3 regions of the Shewanella sp. SW24 genome follow, and region 3 is predicted to be linked to each of the others. Evidence: predicted binding sites of a transcription regulator. Region 3 holds the regulator's gene; each other region holds the start of a gene.

What was found. The regulator LexA, encoded in region 3, represses DNA repair genes until DNA is damaged. The targets are predictions, from matches to a motif close to TACTGTATNNNNATACAGTA.
Region 1: the regulator LexA is predicted to act here: its motif matches at 1,471-1,490, upstream of recA (recombinase RecA).
Region 2: the regulator LexA is predicted to act here: its motif matches at 1,470-1,489, upstream of recN (DNA repair protein RecN).

Annotation. Positions count from the first base shown of each region.
Region 1 covers NZ_JAKKSH010000030.1:21,410-24,697, forward strand. The annotation lists gene mutS (DNA mismatch repair protein MutS) at 1-1,195, opposite strand, end outside; gene recA (recombinase RecA) at 1,598-2,665, shown strand; gene L5M17_RS19095 (regulatory protein RecX) at 2,683-3,153, shown strand.
Region 2 covers NZ_JAKKSH010000009.1:162,787-166,074, forward strand. The annotation lists gene recN (DNA repair protein RecN) at 1-1,439, opposite strand, end outside; gene L5M17_RS09905 (AEC family transporter) at 1,568-2,530, opposite strand; gene lldR (LysR family transcriptional regulator LldR) at 2,822-3,288, shown strand, end outside.
Region 3 covers NZ_JAKKSH010000011.1:105,496-108,783, forward strand. The annotation lists gene coxB (cytochrome c oxidase subunit II) at 1-656, opposite strand, end outside; gene L5M17_RS11145 (cell division inhibitor SulA) at 1,059-1,571, opposite strand; gene lexA (transcriptional repressor LexA) at 1,568-2,188, opposite strand; gene plsB (glycerol-3-phosphate 1-O-acyltransferase PlsB) at 2,349-3,288, shown strand, end outside.

The sequences.
Region 1 (3,288 bases), on a different contig from region 3:
GACGCAATTGAGTCGTGTGCGGCGCGCTCAGTGTACTTAAACTCTGTTGTAATTCAGGCAATAAGCCCAGAGCTTGACGTAAACGTGCAAAGTCCCTTGGACGGGCAGTGCGCAGGGCTAACCTTGCCATGATACGTTCGATATCGCCAAGTGCCTTTAACTGCTCATGCAAACCTTCGTGGGCTGCGGTATCGAGGAGTTCAGTCACCGCCTGTTGGCGCGCCTTAATTTGCTTAGGATCTCGCAGAGGCTGATGGATCCAGCGTTGTAACATACGACTGCCCATAGGCGTTGCCGTGTTATCTAATACTGCGGCTAAGGTATTATCGCGGCCACCGGCAAGGTTTTGAGTGAGTTCTAGATTTCGGCGAGTTGCCGCATCGAGTACTATGCTATCGGTTTGATTGAAGCGGATAATGGCATTGATATGGGGCAGTGCCGTGCGCTGTGTGTCTTTGACATATTGCATCAAGCAACCCGCAGCTTGCAGTGATAAACGTGCATCTGCGATACCAAAACCATGTAAGTCTTTAGTGCCAAACTGAGCTAGCAGTAACTTGATACTCGTATCGTAATCAAATTCCCATTCAGGGCGACGACGTTTACCTTTAAAACCGTTAAGTAGACCTAGTTCGCCAAAGTCTTCACTGTAGAGAATTTCAACGGGATTAGTGCGTTGCAATTCTGCTTCTAATGACTCTCGCGTGTCGAGCTCTGCAATCACAAAACGTCCGGATGAAACATCTAATGTGGCATAACCAAAACCAACTTTACCTTGATAAACCGCGGCTAACAGATTGTCTTGGCGTTCTTGTAGCAACGCTTCGTCGGTTAAAGTGCCTGGCGTGACAATTCGCACCACTTTACGTTCTACTGGCCCTTTAGATGTCGCGGGATCGCCAATCTGTTCGCAAATCGCAACTGATTGACCAATTTGAACTAATTTTGCAAGATAGCCTTCCACAGCATGGTAAGGAAGCCCCGCCATCGGAATAGGATCGCCACCACTTTTACCGCGCGCAGTGAGTGAAATGCCTAACAGCTCAGAAGCGCGTTTAGCATCGTCATAAAACAACTCGTAGAAGTCACCCATGCGATAAAACAGCAACATATCGTGATGTTCTGCTTTCATCGTCAAGTACTGACGCATCATAGGAGTATGTTTTTCTAAATCATCGGTATCAATTACATTCATTAAATCGTTATCGTCCGTTGTGGCTGCCTAAAGGCGATACAGTTTGTGTGGTTAAGGGTGATTAAGCGCTATGGAAGCGGAAGACTGCTGTACAATTTTCAGCTAAAAAGACCACGCAAAATTTGTTGCGCCAATCTTAGCAATAATTTAGCGAAAATTGAGCCCTTAACGATGGATATTGATCAAAGGGAGCTATTATCTGATTTGATATTCGCTAAAACCTTGGCCATATTAAAAATCCTATCAGCTAAAAATAATTCAGTCACAGGTCTTGATACTGTATGATTGTACAGTATACTAGTCAGCAGAATTAAGACAAAAAGCGCGGCTTTTTGAATTACCCGTTTGTAAATTGAATATCACTTTTGACAGCTTAATGCTTGTCTTGATGAGGGAACAGGAATGAAGGTCGATCCAAATAAAGAGAAAGCACTTGCTGCGGTATTGATCCAAATTGAGAAACAATTTGGTAAAGGCTCCATCATGAAGCTGGGCGAAGATCGCTCTATGGATGTTGAGACCATTTCTACCGGTTCTCTGTCTCTGGACGTTGCTTTAGGTGCTGGCGGTTTGCCAATGGGTCGTATCGTTGAGATCTATGGTCCTGAATCATCAGGTAAAACAACACTGACTTTAGAAGTGATTGCGGCAGCGCAACGTGAAGGCAAAACCTGTGCCTTTATCGATGCAGAGCATGCACTAGACCCTATTTATGCTAAAAAATTGGGCGTAGATATTGATAACCTGCTGTGTTCGCAACCGGATACTGGCGAGCAAGCGCTTGAGATTTGTGATGCTTTAACTCGCTCAGGTGCTGTTGACGTTATCGTAGTCGACTCAGTGGCGGCATTAACGCCTAAAGCTGAAATCGAAGGCGAAATTGGTGATTCTCACATGGGCCTAGCGGCGCGTATGATGAGCCAAGCTATGCGTAAACTTGCGGGTAACTTAAAGCAATCTAACACCTTACTTATCTTCATCAACCAAATTCGGATGAAGATTGGTGTGATGTTCGGTAACCCAGAAACGACAACCGGTGGTAACGCGCTGAAGTTTTATGCTTCTGTTCGTCTAGACATTCGCCGCACTGGTGCGATTAAAGACGGCGATGAAGTGGTCGGTAACGAAACTCGCGTTAAAGTGGTGAAAAACAAGGTTGCAGCGCCGTTTAAGCAGGCTGAGTTCCAAATCCTTTATGGCCAAGGTATTAACCGTACTGGTGAGTTAGTAGACTTAGGCGTAGCCCATAAGTTGATTGAAAAAGCGGGCGCTTGGTACAGTTATAAAGGCGATAAAATCGGCCAAGGTCGTGCTAATGCTGGCAAATATCTGACTGAAAACCCTGCTATTGCTGCTGAAATTGACAAGACGCTACGTGAGTTGCTTTTGAGTAATCCGAGTGCCTTGGCTGCCAAAGCTGATGATAGTACTGAGGACAATATTGATTTAGAGACAGGCGAAGTATTCTGAGTCAGTCAGCCCATCAAATTGCGGTCGCGCTGTTAGCGCGCCGCGATTATTCCCGTTTACAAATCCGCGATAAATTGCTCGAAAAAGGTTTCGAACTTAACGATATCGAACCTGTACTCGATGCTTGCGAATCCTCCGGTTTTATTAATGATGCTCGTTATGCCGAACTGTTGGTGCGTAGCCACATCAGTCGAGGCCACGGTGCAATACGCATCCGCCAAGCAATCGCACAGAAAGGCTTATCTAAAGACTGCATTGAAGCCGCTTTGGTTAATTGTGATTGTGATTGGTTTGAGCTAGCAAAAGATAAAGCCACCAAAAAATACGGCATTCCCCGTGTGACAGAAGTGAAGGGCTCTAAAGCTCGGGATCTGATCGCAAAGGAAAAGGCCAAACGAGTGCGTTTTTTAATGGGCCAAGGCTTTAGCTACGATCAAATCACTTACGCACTAGATTCAGATCCCAATGATCTCGATGAAGATTATTAAATTTGGAGCTAAGACTGTAAAAGCTCATCTAAATATCATCAATGGGTATTGTCAATTTCATACTTCACATTAGACTCACTTGCTTAAATATTGTCCGTGCCGCGATAAACTTACACCGTCTTTATTTGTGCTTTA
Region 2 (3,288 bases), on a different contig from region 3:
AAGCTGCGTAACATGCGGCCCACCACTGCTGCGGTGGGGCCGGAAATCCCGACATCCACCTCATCGAAAATTAATGTCGGTGTGGCAACTTTCTTCGCGGTAATCACTTGGATCCCTAGCCCTATCCGTGAGAGCTCACCGCCAGACGCGACTTTCGAAATCGGTTGCAAAGGTTGGCCAGGGTTAGTGGTTACCATAAATTCGATATTGTCACTGCCATTGGCTGACATTTGCTCGGGGTGGAAATTGACTTCGATCGTAAATTTACCCTTAGGCATATTCAGTTCGTGGATTGACTGAGTCACCAGTTTGTCGAGTTCTTTAGCATAGCGGGCACGGCTTTGGCTGAGCTTTTGCGCATTGCTAAGATAAGCGGCTCTACTTGCCTCGACTTGAAGCTGAATTTCTTCAAGTTTACTTTCATCACTGTCTAAGGTGCTTAGCTCAGCCTTTAATGCTAAATGATGCTCGGCCAGTTTATTCGGGCTAACATGATGCTTACGCGCCAGTTGCATGGCTTTTGATAGCCGTTCTTCTAAATAGGCAAAGTGGGTTGGATCGAGTTCAAGCTTACTCAAATAGTGCTGTAATTCGCCGGCACTTTCTTGCACTTGGATTAAGGCATCATTGAGCATTGTGTTGATATTGCTTAATGCAGGATCGTAGCTTTGCAGATCTTCGGCGAGGGAAACGACTCGATTGAGCAACGACTCTATGTTGTTCTCTTCGCCTTCAGTGAGTATATCTAAGCTCGCTTGACAGGTGTCAATCAACTCAGTGCCATTGGCTAAGCGTTTGTGCTCTTGCTCAATTTCATCGAACTCATCAACTTTAAGATCAAACTCATCGAGTTCTTCTACTTGATATTGCACTAATTGCTTACGGGCAATACGTTCATGCTGTGAGGCTTCGAGTTGTTTTAGGTCAGCCTCAATTTGCTTGCAGCGTTGAAAGCTGGCGGCAACCGTATCGATAAGTAATCTGTGGTTGGCATAACTGTCGAGCAGGGTGAGTTGATGTTCACTTTTTAACATCGCATGGTGCGCATGTTGGCCGTGAATACCGATGAGCAACTGACCCAGTAATTTGAGTTGCGTCAGCGGCACTGGATTCCCATTGATGTAGGCGCGTGAACGGCCATCGCTACCAATGGTCCGACGTAGTATGCATTCATCATCGAGTTCAAGATCGTTATCTTCTAACCAACGTTTCGCCAATGGAATATCATCCAAGGAAAAGCGGGCGCTGACCTCGGTTTTATTGGCTCCGGGACGAACACTGCTGGCATCGGCGCGATTGCCTAGGCATAGGCCTAGCGCATCGATGGCAATCGATTTACCCGCACCAGTTTCACCTGTGATGCTGGTCATACCGGGGCGAAAATCCAGTTCTAAAAAACGGACGATAGCGAAGTTATTAATGCTGAGTTGGCAAAGCATAGTGAATTCCTGTCGAAAAACATACCAAACCACTGTATTGATAAACAGTATATACTGATTTTATATACAGTAAAGTGGCTTGGGTAAATAATCGGCATTATCGGTAGTAAATATTTTTAATTAACTGATTATGCATAGGTTCTTACTAAGCTTTCTAAGATAGGTAAACTGAAGAAAGTGACTAAGGTGCCAAATAGAATGCCTTGAGCACTGGTTGAAGCCTGAGTGTTATAACGCTGGGCAAGTAAGTACACGCTAGCCGCGGTGGGCAGTGCGCTCAAGATCACGCCCATGATCAGGTAGTCACCACTTACTCCAAAACGGTTAAGCATAAAGTAGACGAGTGCAGGTTGGATAGCCAGCTTGAAGAGGTTGATAAGGCTCAGTTCGATAAAATTCTTGGGGCTAAATACGCTGCTATCTTTCTGGTAGCGCATCGCTTTGGCGAGTACCATGCCGATAGCAAATAGGGCGCAGGGGCTTGAGGTATTGCCTATTTGCTGGATCATTAGCGCCAGCCCTGACGGCAGTTTTATCTCTAGCGCCGAAATGCCGACGCCAATTAAGCTACCAATAACGATAGGGTTTTTACCGACCGCCATCGCCATTATGACTAAGGCGTGGTGTTGTCTTTGGGTGTTAGTGGCCAGTTCCATCGAGACTAAGGCGACGGCAAACATCAGCACGGATAATAAGCTGGCAATCGCGGCGGCGACTAAGGCACTTTGTTGCTGCGGAAAGAGGATGATGAGCAGTGGAATACCAATAAATGCCGTATTACCAAAGGTGGCATTGAGGGCTCGAATAGCGGCAACCGCATGCTGTTTAGGGTTAGCGATCAGCGATAGCCCAAGGCAGACAAGATAAGTGATTACCATAGCTGTGCTGTAGCCCGCAATAAATCCCCATTGCAAAATCTCGTCAATCGGCTGCTGGGCGAGGGCGATAAGCATGATTGCAGGGAACGCAATATAGTAGACATATTGGTTTAGCACTTGATCCGTATCGACGGGCAAGAGTTTTAGTTTTTGCACTAGTGTACCGAGCAACATGATCCCGAAGACGGCAAACAGAGGGGTTAAAATGGTCATTTCCCTCACTCATCCTTACGATTAAATTTGAATAAACTCGCCCACCGTCGTCATTTTACTGTCGCTATGATTCTTGGTGGACAGAGTTACAGCACTTGCTTCTTTTTATGTCACTTTAGAGCCAGATTTAGCGCCAGCGCAGTAAAACTCGCCACAAAATAACATACCATTTCAATCTAAGGCTATTGCGCTATGGTCGTATAAGTGAATAATTCAATGATTTAAAACACAATCACTTAGTGAATTTAGCGTTTTAACGTCAATACCCAATATGTGAAATTAGGATATGCAATGAGTGATGATTTAGGCGCTGAACTACAACTTGTCTATCTTTTTGTGCATTTAGTCAATGCGGGCAGTTTTTCGCAGGCGGCGAAGGAGCTCGATATGCCCATCGCCACTGTGAGCCGCAAGTTAGCGAAGTTGGAAGAGAAGCTCGATAAACAGCTCTTTATGCGCAGCACCCGCAAGTTACGATTGACAGAGGAAGGGCTGGCGCTCTTTCAACGCTACCAGAGTGTGGTTGCTCAATTTGATGAACTAAGTGGTTTAGGCAGTGATAAACCCGAGGGAACCTTACGCATCGCCGCGCCGATTTCGATTATTTCCATTGTGTTTATTCAGGCATTGAATGAGTTTGGCCGTTTGTATCCAGATATCCGTTTGCACATTTCCCAGAGCAATGAGTTAGTCGATTTGATCGACAAAGGCATAGATGTGGCGATTGTTGGCGGTGCTCAGCCTGATTCTTCTTGGGT
Region 3 (3,288 bases):
CGGTAAATGCCGGGTTTGTCGATGCGAGTCCAAGCTTCATTGATAAATCCAGGGTTGGCATCTTTCTTAATGGCAAAGGCGGGCACCCACCAAGAATGTATGACATCCTCTGAAGTCATCAGAAAGCGGATTTTGCGGTTTATCGGTAGAACGAGCGGTTTATCGACTTCCAATAGATAGTTTTCACCCTTGGTTTCGGTGCCTTCAATTTGTGCTCTGGGTGTTGTAAGTATGCTATAAAAATCAATATCTTGATCGAAATAGCTGTAATGCCATTTCCATTGGGAACCCGTGACTTTTACGGTGAGATCGGCGTTACTGGGATCTTCCATTGCGATTAAAGTTTTTGTCGCTGGAATCGCCATTAAGATCAAAATGATAAATGGCAGAATCGTCCAAGCGATTTCAACTTTAGTGCTTTCGTGAAAGTGGGACGCGACAGCGCCTTTGGATTTTCTGTGGTTGATCATGGCGTAAATCATGACGCCAAAGACCACTAGGCCTATTGCGCAGCAGATATACAAGATGGTCATGTGCAAGTGATAAACCTTGCCACTGATCTCGGTCACGCCAGGGGTCATGTTGAACCGCATGTCCGCGGCGGTCAACGGTGGTGCGAAAAGCACCACGAGTAAACAATACAACAATTGCTTCACAAGACTTCTCCTCTGCCAATTGCGAATAGCAACTACAAAGAAGAGCAACACAGTAAGTCTCAACTCTATGCAAACTCTTCAGTTCCCAAAAAAGCTTTTTTGACTTCAACGTGCGTTGGCGGCTGTTACTTTTAATCAAGTATTGTTACTGCTGGTAATTAGCCACGCTGGCACATACTGCTGAAATAAATCTGTTCTCTATTTTTAGTGGCGCTTCGAGTTCGATAAATACTCGATTCATTGACCACGGAAGGTGATATATCATCACCGACTTAACCAACCATACTTGCTGTTTAAATATTGATCAAGATCACTTATTTATCTAATTATCTGAAAAATTGCCAAAAAAAAGCCTCACATTCATAGGTGAGGCGGCTTTCAAGGTAAAAATTAAATGAATATTTAGTGTACAGCGCTAAAAAAAGATTGCTGACCGAAGAGATTGCCTTGCTCAATGCGTACGTCGGCATGTAAGTGACTGTTTACGTCTTCAAGCACTATGCCCATAGCTCGGGCACTTTTAGCCACGATTTGTAGGCGTCGATTATCCCGCGCATCCAATGATTGAGTCCAAGTAATGACTGCACTGGACGTACCACTTGTTAGGGCTTTCTCCATCGCCCACAGGGTTTCGACTTCATCTTTAGCATGTACCAGCAAAACTCTATCCATACGCACACCTGCGCTGGCGAGCATTTGCTTGTAGCCAATACTTGGAGGGTTGATGAGCACTAACCAACGGCCCTGTTGGCTTAACTGAGCGAGTTGTGCACTCAGATGAATTAATTCTTGGCGACCTTGAGTCTTAGTTGGCATGCAGGCGATGGGCGCATGGTGCCAGTCATAGTCAGCATCACGGACTTCATCGAGCCACAGGCCCGGATGGCGGGGGGCATTGCCAAGTAGTTTATTCATAGCCAATCTCCATTACGGATCACACCGACGGCGAGTCCTTCAATTGTTAAACTTTGGAAGCCTAAATCCACTTTAATCGGGGAGTAATCTTCATTTTCGGCATGTAGATAGACTACATTACCTTTTTTTTCGAAACGTTTAACAGTGACATCGTCATCGACTCTAGCGACAACCACTTGACCATTTCTAGCTTGTTCTACTTTATGAACTGCCAGCAAATCACCTTCGAGAATACCGATATTTTTCATGCTGTCGCCCTTTACTCGCAGTAAAAAATCGGCGGCGGGATGAAACATGCTTGGGTCGACTTGGTAGTACTGTTCAACATGTTCTTGGGCGAGGATAGGTTCACCCGCGGCCACTTGGCCGATGAGCGGTAAACCTGTTTCAGTCAAATCTTCGATTTCCGCAGGCAGACGAATGCCTCGAGATGTGCCTGGCATGATCTCAATGCAGCCCTTTTTTGCCAACGCTTTAAGATGTTCTTCAGCCGCATTGGCGCTCTTAAAACCTAAACGGGTTGCGATTTCTGCCCGAGTGGGTGGCATGCCAGTATCGGCAATATTTCGTTTAATTAGCTCTAAAATTTCAGCTTGGCGTGGCGTCAAAGGTCTCATGGTGTTTCCTGTTTTTCTATACAGTTACTGTTAGTATATACAGTATTATTTGCAGCGCAAGTATTAACCACTTTTTAGCTATGTTGGAGAGAATTAGCGAATATTGCCCATAGTCTGGTATTCTATCGGGCTAGTAAACGCACTTAATTGCATAAGAATAATGCCTAAACACGACTCTCTTTGGTTGAAATCATTACGTTGGATCCAAAAACACTTAGTGCACACTATTGTGGTACCTCAGGATCCCTTTGCCGATCTGAATCTGGATGCTTCCAGACCCCTTGTTTATGTGATGAAAACAGAATCTCTCAGTGACATAGCTGCTTTGAGCGAAATAACGGCTAAGTTAGGTTTACCAAGCCCTTATGAGCCTCTAGTGGCTAATGGTGTGACTGCGCCTCGGGTTGTCTGTCTTCAAGGACGTAAGCCACTGTTTGGCGAACGTGCTGGTAATGAGCCTTTCCTCGAATGCTTTATGCGTTTGTTAGCCGTGCATAAGGAACGTCCTGAATTGGATATTCAACTTGTGCCCGTGAGCTTGTATTGGGGTCGAACGCCAGGGAAAGAAGACGACACTATGAAGGCGGCCGTATTTGAGCGGGAAAACCCGACTTGGCTGCGCAAGTGCTTGATGATTCTGTTCTTAGGTCGACATAACTTCGTGCAGTTTTCGAATGCCGTATCCCTGCGTTACATGGCTGACGAACATGGCACCGACATGGGGATTGCCCATAAGTTAGCACGGGTTGCGCGCGTGCATTTCCGTCGTCAACGTAAGGTAATGACAGGGCCTGTGCTGCCAAACCGCCAAGCACTGTTTCATTCGTTACTCAAATCTGAGTCGCTGCGCAAAGCGATTCAAGAAGAAGCCGCCAGTAAAAAGATTTCTGAGACCCAAGCGCGCGAGACGGCTATTGAGTACCTCGATGAAATAGCAGCCGATTACTCAGATAGTTTAGTGCGTATTGCCGAGCGTTTCTTAACTTGGTTGTGGAACAAGCTTTATAGCGGGATCAACATTAAAGGCGCCGAGCAAGTTCGCCAGCTGCATCACGATGGCCACGAGATTGTTTATGTGCCTTGCCATCGCAGCCACATGG